3 regions of the Caldifermentibacillus hisashii genome follow, and region 2 is predicted to be linked to each of the others. Evidence: riboswitches for the same ligand, from Rfam matches in the RefSeq annotation. Region 2 holds a riboswitch; each other region holds the start of a gene.
What was found. Region 2 has a riboswitch for thiamine pyrophosphate ahead of NSQ14_RS09845 (ABC transporter substrate-binding protein). Riboswitches for the same ligand answer to the same signal wherever they lie in the genome.

Region 1 (4,455 bases), 190 kb from region 2:
TGGCTTCATGCCGAAAATAAACCGACCGTGCTTATTTATGGTCATTATGATGTCCAACCGGTTGACCCGTTAAACTTATGGGAAACACCTCCATTTGACCCGGAAGTCCGTGACGGAAAAATATATGCCCGTGGTGCCAGCGATGATAAAGGACAAGTATTTATGCATATTAAAGCACTTGAGGCGCTATTTCAAACGGACGGAAAACTTCCTGTTAATGTAAAAATCATTTTCGAAGGTGAAGAAGAAATTGGCAGCCCGAACTTACCGATTTTCTTACAAAGCCATAAAGAAATGCTGCAAGCGGATGTGTTGGTCATTTCTGATACGGATATGCTTGATAAAGGTAAACCGTCGATTTGTTATGGTCTACGGGGCTTAACCGGTTTGCAAATTGATGTCAAAGGGGCTAATAGTGATCTTCATTCCGGCAGTTTCGGCGGCGGTGTGCAAAATCCTGCTCATGCCCTTGTTGAAATTCTCGCTTCTTTTCATGACAGTGAAGGTCGAATTTTAGTAGAGGGATTTTACGATAAAGTTGAGGAAATTACTGAAGAAGAAAAGAAAGCAATTGCTCAAGTCCCTTCTGATGATGAAAAGATCCGTCAAGAACTTGGTGTACCGGAACTATTTGGCGAACCCGGTTATAGCTTCTATGAACGAACTTCTTATCGTCCAACCTTGGAAATTAACGGCATGTATAGCGGCTTTCAAGGTGAGGGCATTAAAACGGTATTACCTAATACGGCAACTGCAAAAATTACTTGCCGACTCGTTCCAAATCAAGATCCTGCAGAAATTTTTCAATTATTAGTAAAACATATTGAAAATCATAAACCTAAAGGCGTTACCGTTCAAATCACTCCATTTGACCAAGGTTCACCTTTCTTAACACCATTTGATCACCCGGCTATCCAATCTGCCGGACGTGCTTGTGAAAAAGTTTACGGGACAAAAGTGGCTTACACAAGAAGTGGTGGCTCGATTCCGATTGTTGCCGATTTTAATGAAACATTAAATATACCGGTTGTTTTGCTTGGATTTGCCTTGGCCAGTGAAAACTTTCATGCACCAAATGAACATTTTCATTTAGAAAACTTTTATAAAGGGATGGAGACACTGTGCCATTATTGGTATGATCTGGCGGAATCCTTATAAGAAACGTTTGACTTTTATTAATTCGGTTAGGTTTCGAGTATTAGGGAAGTTCCAAGTTTCTGGAGCATCCCTAATACTTAATTTGCTTACTCCTTTTCCAGATAACGGATATAATCATTTAGTAAGTCGATTACATATTCTGCCTCTTCTTCCTTAAATGAGAAGAAATTTGTTTCTTGTACTTCATTCTCATCTTCCTCAAAAATCACACTTCGATAGAGCAAGCCGTCCCCATTCTCGGTATTGACACCTAATTTTAAAAGAATAGTAAAATGGTCACCTCCGTTCCAGTTTTGTTCAATTTCTAAATGTTTATCATTTGAAATCCACTGAATATTTTCTTCAATAACATCAATCTCGCTATAAGGGAATTCGTCTTCCAATTCTTCATTTTCTTCACTGCTTTCCACTTGCTCGTTTTCGTCATCTTCCTCAACATGATCCAAAAAGTCAAAAAATGCATCATAGATAAAGTCAATGATCTCTTCCAACTCAGTAAAAAGAATTTTTGAATTTAATTCAAAATCCTCATTCCAATAGTAAGAATAAAGTTCTTGATTTACCGGATCGAAGTAAATAGTGCAAAATTCAAAAATTTTTGTATCTATCTCTGTATAAAAAGATAGTGACGGGTGTTTTTTCGTCGTATTCACGGTTAACCGGATTTCGTAGTCATCAAATTTTGCACTCACTTCAGGTAAGCTTATACTGATTGCTTGTTCAATTCGAGACAACCATTCTAAGTTACTCAAATAAAATCCCTCCTTGTTTTCTGTACCATTCCTATGAATCCCCATTTTCAACTTTTTTATGTAAAACAGTTCCCATTTTTTAACTTTTTTGAATGGATAAAATAAAACAGGGGCTGCTCCTAATTGGATAGCCCCCTTCCTTATTTGCTTTATTGGTTTCGACTTACTGTTAAAACTCGTGGAGATGCTGACAAAAGGAACACCATAACAAACGAACAGAACAAAAATGAACCCAACCAAGCAGAGCCATTTACGATTAAAGAATATACCCAAGCCGGCTGTCCTTCAGGTGCGTAACTTCCCCAAAAAACGATTCCGGCAATGTAATGCCATATATATCTAGCAACACTACCGATAAACATAGCGAGAACAGCAAAACCTAAACCGGCCAATTTTTGTCCTTCACGAAATTTCCTTTGTATTACATTCATAAATAAGCCGGCAAATCCGACACAAGCAAATGCAACAAAATATTCAACAAGAAATTGGAACCAGTGAAGAAAAGTAACATCTCCTGTTACTACTTGCAGCAGTCCCCAAAGCAACCCGGATACTACACCATATCGGAATCCCCAACGGAAAGAAACGATAAATACCGGTACCATAGCAAATGACATACTAATCCATGGTCCCAATTGAATTGATGGCAACAAATCAATGATCAGTGCCAATGCCGCCATAATGGCAGACTCAATTAATGGTTGTAATTGTTTTGAACGCATAAAAAAACCTCCTATGTTTTTTTATCAAACGTTCCATAGGAAGCTAAGAAAAGTAGAAAATAAATCCTACCTCTCTTCCACAATCCCTACGCTAGTATTAACTAGACAGGTTCAAAGGGTCTGAATAGCTCTCTTTACGATTGCTATTCACTCTCAGCAACAGCTCCCCCTGTGGAAACGTTGATTTAATTGTCAAAAATATTATAGTACAAATCTTGGAAAATGGAAAGTTTTTAAAAACAAACATATTCAAAAAGGGAACTTTATTCTTTGGTGGGAATCAATATCCTCACTGATTATTTGACCGAACCAATCGGACGTTTTATAGGTTTCCTCGCGCCCGTTTGACTGAAATCTTAATAGGAGTACTAATTCCCATAAAAAACGGGAAGGATTCGTACTACTCCCTCCCGTTTCCCTATCTTTAGCTTGAGGTCGTTTCCACCGTTACAGTTTGTTTATTTCCATCTCGGTAAAAATCGATTTTAACGGAATCACCCGGTGTTACTTTGCTATATAAATATTTTCTTAATTCGGTAACATTTTTTATTTCATTGCCTTCAATACCAACAATGACATCATTTACTTTCAAACCTGCTTTAGCAGCCGGTGAGCCCGGTTCAACAGCGGCAACGACGATACCGTTTTCCAAGTTTCCAAACATACTCTGACGATAAAATTGAACAATATTCGATACATCATACATTTGAATACCTAAATATGGCCGTTTAATTTCACCGTTATTAATCAACTCTTCAGCAATTGGAATTACATCATTACTCGGAATCGCAAATCCTAAACCTTCCACACCGTCCTCAGCAATTTTTAAACTATTAATTCCGATAACTTCCCCATTTGCATTAATCAAAGCGCCACCACTATTGCCGGGATTAATGGCTGCATCCGTTTGAATAGCTGTGATTTCCCATTCCCCTGCAGATGTATTAACTGATATCGAACGTTCGGTAGCACTGACTATCCCTTGAGTTACCGTTCTTGAAAACTCTTCACCAAGCGGATTTCCAATCGCAATCACCTCATCACCGGTACGCAATTGGCTGGAATCTCCAAAACTAGCTACTTCATTAACATATTTTCCGTCAATTTTCAGAACCGCTAAATCGGTCAATGCATCTGCACCAACGACTTCAGCTTTTACTTTTTCACCGCTATATAATGATACTTGAATCTCGTTTGCCCCTTCGATGACATGATTATTTGTAATAATGTAACCATATTTATCATCCTTCTTAAAAATGACGCCCGAACCCGATCCGGTTTGAACACTTTCTGATTGCAAGTTAAACTGACTTTGCATTTTTTGAAGATTAATAACACCAACAATGGTCGGTGACAGTTCCTCAACGATATCGGCAATGGTTGCTTGATCTGCTTTTGTAAACGTACTCGTATACACCGCGTCTTTTGAAACCGGTTGAACTACTTTCGCGTCGGATGTCGTATCTCCATCATCATTCCCAATTGCCGGAAATCCAAAATAAGAAACAAGACCAACTGTTAATACAGAACTTATGATACCAACTAATAAATTTGATCCGATTGTTTTGACAATGGATTTCCTTTTCTTCTTATTTCTATCCTCATTCAAATGATTGTTCGGGTCACTACTTGTATTTGTTGAAGAATGACGAACAGTCTCTTGGGAATTTGCATGTTCCTCGTTTGTTTGTAAATCATTCCCATCCGATTGATTTGTCGTTTTATTCATCGCATTTTGATCGTTATCAATTGGTTTGTCGAAAGATTCATCATGATTATTGTTTGTGAAATCTTCCATGTTTATTAACCTCCCCTCTCTTTTT
Region 2 (4,455 bases):
CCAAGCAGCACCTACAATAATCAATAGGATGAATAGAACTACGATCAGGGCGAACCATCTTCCACCACCAAAACCGTAGCCGCCACCGTAGCCGCCGCCGTAGCCACCGTAGCCATATCCTCCATGGCATCCGTAAAAGCCCATTCAAATCCCTCCATTCGTGTAATAAAAATATTCTTTACTTGGAATTGTGTTGTTCATCATTCGTGACAGTCCATTCCTGTAATGACCAACAAACGCTAGTCATTCTCCAGAAACAAAGGACAATGAATAATCAATCAAAGTCCTTTATTTTACTTACCAAATGTACGCTGAACCAACGATGATTAATAGGATAAACAACACAACAATCAAGGCAAATCCTGCACCATATCCTCCTGCTGTTGGAGCACTCATCAATAAACACCTCCATGTTTATTTGTTAGCAGTATATGTATTAACCTGCAAATTGACTAGTCATCTGTCCCTGATTCATAAAATTGGGCAATTACCTATAAGAAATGTTTAATGGAAAAGAGAAGGATAATAAAAGATCTGTTCTTCACAACAGAACAGACCTTAAATTTAAATTATTTGAAAAGTATATCATTTCGGTCGAACTTTTTTTACAATGGATGCCATCTGTTTAACTAATGGATCAGCTTGTTTGACTATTTTATTCACTTGCCCGATGGATTGGGAAATTTTATCAAAATCCCAGTGACCATCATTTGTTTTAAAGTAATCAAAAAATATCTGAGAAGAAGGTTTATTAACATGTTGAACAGGGAAAAAAGGATTTCTTGGCCGCCGTGGTCCTAGTGGTCCCTGGTTATATGGAAACATGGTTCTCCCTCCTTTCAAAATGTCAGAAACTGATGATGATACTTTATTTATATTTCTTTGCCGATCATTTGGTAAAGGCATTCGTCTTGCTTTGGTATTTGAAATATTTTATCGATTTTGGATTACTGCTTGTTGCATAGTTAATTAACGGAGCAGCATAACAATGAATGAAAAAAAACTCATCATCCGAATTTCTTCTAAACATATACCGTCAAAAGTTCCACCTTTAAAAATTTTTTATCCTCCGATTGCTTTACTACATTTTTCGGTTCAGGTAGAATAACAATATGCATGAAAAGATAAGGGCGATTGCGATTCACATAGCTGGAAAACTTGTGAGTTATAAAAGAACACAGATTTTTCCGGGAATCAAAAGTTTAAGGGAAGGTCACTATGAACGAAGAAAACATTACTAGAATTTTTTTGAATGATAAAGAATATATTTTGATCGGAACTGCTCACGTATCAAAAAACAGTGCCGAGCAAGTGAAGGAAATTATTGAAACAGAACAGCCGGATTCAGTTTGCATTGAGTTGGATCAAGGACGATTTCAATCTATTACGGAAGGAAACAAGTGGAAAGATACGGATATTTTTAAAATTATTAAAGAGAAAAGGGCAGGGATGGTATTTATCAATTTGGCACTTTCATCTTTTCAGAAAAGAATGGCTGATCAAATGGGGATTAAACCCGGTCAAGAGATGATTCAAGGAATTGAATCGGCTAAAACGGTTGGTGCAAAACTTATTCTAGCTGATCGAAATATTCAAACTACCTTTTCCCGCATTTGGCACAGCATGAATTTTAAAGAAAAAATGATGCTTCTCACCCAAGTTATAGCCGGTATTTTTACCGATGAAAAAATAACGGAAGAAGATTTGGAACAATTAAAAACAAAAGACAGCATTGATGCCATGCTTAATGAGTTTACTGAAAATTTACCGCAATTGAAAAAACCGTTGATTGATGAACGGGATCAATATTTGGCTGAGAAAATAAGAACGGCACCCGGTGAAAAAGTCGTAGCTGTATTAGGTGCAGCTCATGTTCCCGGTGTTTCAAGAGAAATAGAAAAAACGCATGATTTAACTGAATTAACAAAAACACCGCCAAAGTCGAAAAAACCAAAAATTATCGGCTGGTCGATCCCCGTTCTTATTATTGCCATTATCGTTTATACATTTTTCGCGAACCCGGATGCAGGGATGCAACAAACATGGAGTTGGATTTTATGGCACGGCTCTTTGTCAGCACTTGGAGCGGCGTTGGCATTTGGTCATCCGCTAACCATTTTAACTGCTTTTGTGGCAGCTCCCATTACCGCTTTAAATCCGTTGCTTGCTTCCGGATGGTTTGCAGGATTGGTACAAGCGTTTGTACGAAAACCGACTGTTGGTGATTTCGAAAACCTGTCAAATGATATTTCATCCGTAAAAGGGTTTTGGAACAATAAAGTAACACGAATTTTATTGATCATTATTTTATCCAATATTGGCAGCTCCATCGGCACATTTATTGGCGGTGCGGATGTATTGCGGTTATTCTTTAAAAATTTTTAATGAAAAAAGTTAGGCTTGAAATGAATGGAAAAATATGTAATAGTATAAATAAGTGAAAACTGAATATGAAAATAAGTTTGTAGGGGAACCGGTGTTGCCGGTTGAGAGTGCGTCCGTAAGATGCTGACCCTTGAACCTGATCTGGTTAATACCTGCGTAGGGAACATACTTTTTTGCGATATGAATGAAATTTCTTACATGAAGTATGTGCCCTAGGATGATTCCTGGGGTTTTTTCATTCTCTCTCCCTCTTCAAACTTGTTTTCAAATCATAATGAAGAAAGGGGAACACGCATGAAAAAAATACTTTTTCTTGCCGTATTTACCATGCTTTTAGCTGCATGCCGGGGAGAAACTGCAAATTCTGGTTCCGGAACTTCGAAAAATGATCAAGATAAGCTAGAAAAAGCAAATATCGTCTTGGATTGGACACCGAATACGAACCATACCGGTTTATACGTGGCACAGGAAAAAGGGTATTTCAAGGAAGAAGGATTGGATGTTGATATCATCATGCCGGGTGATGCGGGGGCAGACAATCTTGTGGCATCCGGACAAGCCGAGTTTGGTATCAGTTACCAGGAAGGGATTACCGAGGCTCGAATCCAAGGAGTGCCAATTGTTTCTGTTGCAGCGATTATCCAACATAATACATCCGGTTTTGCTTCATTAAAAGACAAAAATATAAAAACTCCAAAAGATTTCGAAGGGAAAACTTATGGAGGGTGGGGAGCACCACTTGAAAAAGCGATTATTGAATCGTTAATGAAACAGGATCATCATGCGGATGTCGGAAAAGTAAACATCATCAATATTGGCGATACCGACTTTTTTACTGCGACAAAACAAAATATTGATTTTACCTGGATTTATTACGGGTGGACAGGCGTGGAAGCTGAATTACGTAACACCCCGATTAACATGGTCTGGTTAACTGACTATAGTGATAAGCTTGATTATTATACGCCCGTTATCTCTACGAATGAGACAATGATTAAAGAAAAGCCGGAGACAATCAGGAAATTTTTACGGGCAGTGACAAAAGGGTATGAGTTTGCTATCGAAAATCCGGAAGAAGCGGCAAATATATTAATCGCTGCCGAGCCCGAACTTGACCCGGATCTCGTCCAAGCTTCCCAAAAGTGGCTCGCTACAAAATACAAAGATGACGCAGCACGTTGGGGAGAGCAAAAATTGGAAGTATGGGAAAACTATTCGCAATGGATGTATGACAATGGTTTACTAGAAAAACAGTTAGATAGTAAAAAGGCGTTTACAAACGAATTTTTACCGGAATCGTAATTTACAAGAAATGGAGGAGAAAACAAATGGCTAATGCATTAGTAAGCATCCAAATCATTCCTAAAACAAAAAACGGTGAGGATACAATTCCTTATATTGACGAGGCCATTAAAGTCATAACGGATTCAGGAGTAAAATATCAAGTTAATCCGCTTGAGACAACAATGGAAGGTGACTTGACGGAACTTATAAAGATTGTTGAAAAAATGAATAAGAAGATGATAGAGCTAAATTGCCCAAGTGTCATTTCGCAAATAAAAGTGTTCTATAATCCTGATGGTGCGTCAATGGACCAGTTGACTGAAAAATATCGGTGATGAAAACAATTTGGCAAAAAGGATGGGGGGCACTTTTTGTTGTCATTCTTTTATTCATCAGTTGGGAGGCAAGTGTCCGTATCTTCCGTGTACCAAATTGGTTGTTGCCATCTCCTTCACAAATTGTGAAAGAGATGGTTGAAGGGTACCATGTGTACGGGGAGCACCTTTTACCTACGTTATCGTTGGCACTTTCCGGATTAATGGTCGGCTGTTTGATTGGAATCATTATCGGGATTGGTTTACATATCGTTCCATTTTTACGGCAAGCGTTTTATCCATTACTGATTATCTCGCAAAACATCCCGGTTATTGTACTGGCACCGCTCCTTGTCATTTGGTTTGGCTTTGGGATGTTACCAAAAATGATTGTGATTACGCTTGTTTGTTTTTTCCCGATTACCGTATCTTTACTGGACGGGTTCCAGCATACCGATCGAGAATTATGGAA
Region 3 (4,455 bases), 1.8 Mb from region 2:
AGAAATAATATCTGTTTCGCCGCTAATCACAGTAGTCACGGAATACATATTAGCGGTAGTTTCTGCGATTACCTGTTTACTTTCGGCGACATCCCCGGCATCGACGCCCCTTGTTTTGACCTCGTCATTTATAAGGGCATTGATTTCTGAAACATTTCCGCGAACGATGGCGACATCAACTTTTTCAAAAAAATCACGAATCACTCGGGTTCGGTATGGCGTCGCACCCGCTCCAACGGGATCAACAACAACCGGAATTCCTTTCTTGTTTGCTGTTTTTCCTGCTATTAACATGGCTTCATACATTCCATCATTAATTGTGCCAAAGTTAATCACAACCGCATCTGCTAAGTTTGCCATATCACGAACATCGTTTTTTCCTGTTGTCATAACAGGTGATGCCCCAATTGCCAATGTCACATTTGCACAGTCGTTAATTGTTACATTATTTGTCATTTGGTGGATTAGCGGATTTTTTTGCTGAACCTTGGTTAATAATGCTTGAAATTTTGATATGTCCATTAAAAAACCACTCCTCGTATAAGTAATAAGGGTTGCTTCACTGAATATTTGGTGAACACCAATTAATCTATGAATAAGTTGCGCCACCTCGCTAACGTTCCATACCTTTACCGCGGTGAACACTTTGAATAAGGCCGGCTACCTAAGTTTTATTGGTTCATAAGATGGGCTCGTTTATATAATTCATAAAAATGGTTGGTTGGTCCATGCCCGTTTCCGAGATCCAAACTATGCTCAATTGCCACTTCAATATAGGCTTTTGCCAATTGCACAGACGTTAATAATGTGTTCCCTTTGGCAAGGTTGGCAGCGATGGCACTGGACAAAGTACAACCGGTTCCGTGCGTATTTTTTGTATGGACACGTTTGCCTTTCACCCAATAGAAATTTTCTCCGTCATAAAAGAGGTCATTCGGGTCGGTGCTTAAGTGTCCGCCTTTTAGCAACACCGACTTTACGCCCAGTTTTTTAAAGGAAATACAAGCACTCTTCATATCCAGTTCGTTTAAAATTTTTTGCTCTGTTAAGATTTCCGCCTCCGGAATATTTGGTGTGATGATATCGGCAAGCGGCATCAGTTCTTCCTTGAGAGCAGAAATTGCATCTTCCGCCAGTAATCGATGTCCACCTTTTGAAACCATGACCGGATCGAGAACAATATGGTTTGGTTGATATTTGGCAAGTGTCTCAGCAACCGTTGTAACAATCGATGGGCTGGACAACATCCCAATTTTGACCGCATCCACTTTAAAATCATCAAAAACAGCCTCAATTTGATCTTGAATGATTTGTTCATCAATATTTTGGACAGAGCGGACTTCAACCGTGTTCTGTGCGGTTATTGCAGTAATGACGGACATTCCGTATACACCGTGTGCGGCAAATGTCTTTAAATCGGCTTGAATTCCCGCCCCGCCGCCTGAATCAGAGCCGGCGATGGTTAATGCTGTTTTCATGGATGATTCCTCCCCATGCTTTATTTTTTTGCAATGCTTTTAATAATACATAGCCGAAGAACGCCCCTGCAAAAGAACTTAACGTGAAGGCAGGGATAAAACCGAAAAGAGTTGCCTCTTGACCGAGTAAGAAAACGGCGATGGGATAACAAGCCAAGGCCCCGAGAATCCCTGTGCCAATAACCTCACCGGCTGCGGCAAAGATAAGCTTATTTGTTTTCGTATAAATATAAGCTGCCAAAAATGCCCCGATCATACTTCCCGGAAAGGCGAAAATACTTCCCGTTCCAAGCAAATTTCGTAAAAGTGAGGAAATAAAGGCTTGTGCAACCGCATAACCGGGCCCGAGCAAAACTGCCGATAGTAAGTTTGCAAAATGTTGTATCGGAAAAATTTTTGCAAAACCTACCGGAATATAAACTAGGCTACTTGAAACAGTTGTCACAGCTGCAATTATTGCGGTTATCGTCATTTTTTGTGTTTTTCTCATGGAATCATCCTTCCCGTTTTTTAGGACGCGAATAAAAAATCAGATTGGCCAGTCTTGTTTTTTCTCATTCATTTCCCAAAATAAATATTCATATTTTGAGGTGATTTGAAAATGCTGCTCTATCGTATGAAGTTCCTCTTCTGATTTTTCGATTGTCAATTCATCGATTAAGTCAATTAACCACTGGGTCCCAGCGCCGAACGTTTCCGAAGAGTAGGTTTCAATCCATTTTTTATAAGGATTTGTCGCCAGCGTTTCTCCATAAGTTGATTTTAATAGTTTCCCAATTTCCCAATAATCCCAAGCACACGGCAATAGACAGGCAACGAGTTCAGCAAGGCTTCCATTGGCTGCCACTTTTCGCATATAACTCGTATAGGCAAGGTTAATTGGTGTTGGTTCAGTTGCTTCTAAATCAGCGCGGGTAATTCCAAACTCGGCAGCGTATTGACGGTGTAGTTCCATTTCGAAATGCAAAGTTTCATGGAGAACCGCAGCAAATTTTGTCATGATTTTAAGGTTATTTGCCTTCTCTACCCCGATAGCAAACAACTTCGCATAGTCAATTAAATATACATAGTCCTGCTTCAGATAAAAGATAAATTTTTCCCGGTCTAATGTTCCGGTTCCCAACCCAACGACAAAAGGATGCTGATGGTTTTTCTCCCAAATCGGTTGAACGTTTTGATAGAGTCGGTTTGAAAAATTTTGCTTCAACAATAATTCCTCCTTGTTTACCGAGGAACCGATTGCTTTGAACCAGCGATCTGTAGGGTCAGTGTAAGTAATGATAAAAATATTGGTAATGAGCTTTATTGTTTAGTTTCCGGTGTCCCTCACTTTTTTAATGAAAAAGGGTCCTGGAAAACTAATCGATCTGAAGGGGAAATAAAAAACCGCCCTCCATGATCGGAAAGCGGTTTGGTAAATTACAAAAATATGTAGATTGTAATTTATTAACCTACTTCCCTCCGCTAGTACGAACTAGATCAGGTTCAAAGGGTACTTCTCAGCCAACCGGCGCCCCTAGTAGAGTTTTATGAATATTCATTTTCATTACTTTTAACATATCATAGTCGGGGACTTTGTGCAACAGGAGATTTATTTTTGATTTCTTGATTTAGGTCAATTTTTTTTGAAAAGGGACATCTTATAATCAACTTGTAAGTAAAATACAGGAGGTAAGAGAAATGAGTATCTTAAGTCCCGAAGAAGCATTGAAAAAAGAATTAGAACAAGATCAAGTGGAACATGATCATCATCATCCGACTGCTGCAGCTATGACGAATCATGTCGTTGCAAATTTGGCCATATTGTGGACAAAGCTTCATCAATATCATTGGTATGTGAAAGGTTCAGAGTTCTTAACACTTCATGAAAAATTTGAACAATTGTATCGTGAAGCGGCAAACTGGTATGATAAAATTGCAGAAACCTTACTTGCAATTGATGCCAAACCTTTTTCGACAACGGAACAAAATATGAAGTACACTTTTTTAGAAGAAAGTGCGGCAAATAAATACTTACCGGCACATGATATGGTTGCTAATATTGTGGATGATTTCCGCATGACCCGGGATGTTGTTCAACGTGCGATCAAATTAGCTAAGGAACAAGACCAACCGGTTTTGGAAGATGTATTAATTGATTTTAAAGGTTATCTCGAAAAAGAAATCTGGATGTTGCAAGCTTTTCTGGGTAAAACGGCCTTAGAAGATGAAGAAGAGTAATCTTATTTTTTATGGGAAATTATGGTAATGATGTTATTATGTGCGACGAGGGAGCCTGTTTTTCACTGGGAACATATTAAACCGGGCTTCCTGTGCGATGAGGAACAGTGAGTTTATTTTTCACGAGGAACAGGTTAATGATGTTATTAAATCAAGCTTTTTGTGCGACGAAGAAGAGTAATCTTATCATTCATGAGAAAGAGGGGATTCAATGGCACATGAACACTGTCATAACCACGCCTCTTGTATCCGGCTCGTGCCCATATTCAACCATTTAGATGACGAACAAATGGATAAAATTGCCGAATCAGCGAAAAAACTGGACTTGAAAAAGGGAGAAATGCTTTTCCATGCCGGTGATGAAGACGACACCTTGTACATCGTCAATAGTGGGAAAATTAGGGTATACCGCCTATCCGACACGGGTAAGGAACAGCTGGTAAGAATTTTGAATCCGGGTGACTTTACCGGGGAGTGGGCCCTTTTTCATCCGGGAGAGGTACATGAAAATTATGCCGAGGCCGTTCAAGATTCATCCGTATGCTTGATTAAACAAAAAGATTTGCAACGGTACTTAACGGAATATCCGCAAATATCTTTAAAAATTATTTCGGAAATGTCGGAGCGGCTAATGAATTCCGAAAAACAAACGATGCAAGTGGCCATTGAAAAGGTAGAATCGCGAATTCTTTCATTTTTAGCTGATTGTGTGGAAAAAGGGGCAGGAAATAGTCCGGTGATCACACTACCAATGGCA

Region 1: another riboswitch for thiamine pyrophosphate. It lies ahead of thiT (energy-coupled thiamine transporter ThiT); the one in region 2 lies ahead of NSQ14_RS09845 (ABC transporter substrate-binding protein).
Region 3: another riboswitch for thiamine pyrophosphate. It lies ahead of tenA (thiaminase II); the one in region 2 lies ahead of NSQ14_RS09845 (ABC transporter substrate-binding protein).

The regions. Positions count from the first base shown of each region.
Region 1 is NZ_CP155467.1:1,902,860-1,907,314, reverse strand. It holds gene NSQ14_RS08925 (dipeptidase) at 1-1,158, shown strand, start outside; gene NSQ14_RS08920 (hypothetical protein) at 1,245-1,910, opposite strand; gene thiT (energy-coupled thiamine transporter ThiT) at 2,060-2,632, opposite strand; TPP riboswitch at 2,698-2,812, opposite strand; gene NSQ14_RS08910 (S1C family serine protease) at 3,057-4,430, opposite strand.
Region 2 is NZ_CP155467.1:2,090,418-2,094,872, reverse strand. It holds gene yjcZ (sporulation protein YjcZ) at 1-144, opposite strand, end outside; gene NSQ14_RS09860 (YjcZ family sporulation protein) at 298-396, opposite strand; gene NSQ14_RS09855 (YppG family protein) at 586-825, opposite strand; gene NSQ14_RS09850 (TraB/GumN family protein) at 1,219-2,385, shown strand; TPP riboswitch at 2,457-2,565, shown strand; gene NSQ14_RS09845 (ABC transporter substrate-binding protein) at 2,680-3,687, shown strand; gene NSQ14_RS09840 (thiamine-binding protein) at 3,714-4,004, shown strand; gene NSQ14_RS09835 (ABC transporter permease) at 4,004-4,455, shown strand, end outside.
Region 3 is NZ_CP155467.1:316,820-321,274, forward strand. It holds gene thiM (hydroxyethylthiazole kinase) at 1-522, opposite strand, end outside; gene thiD (bifunctional hydroxymethylpyrimidine kinase/phosphomethylpyrimidine kinase) at 672-1,478, opposite strand; gene thiW (energy coupling factor transporter S component ThiW) at 1,447-1,968, opposite strand; gene tenA (thiaminase II) at 2,008-2,718, opposite strand; TPP riboswitch at 2,918-3,006, opposite strand; gene NSQ14_RS01655 (Dps family protein) at 3,159-3,698, shown strand; gene NSQ14_RS01660 (Crp/Fnr family transcriptional regulator) at 3,910-4,455, shown strand, end outside.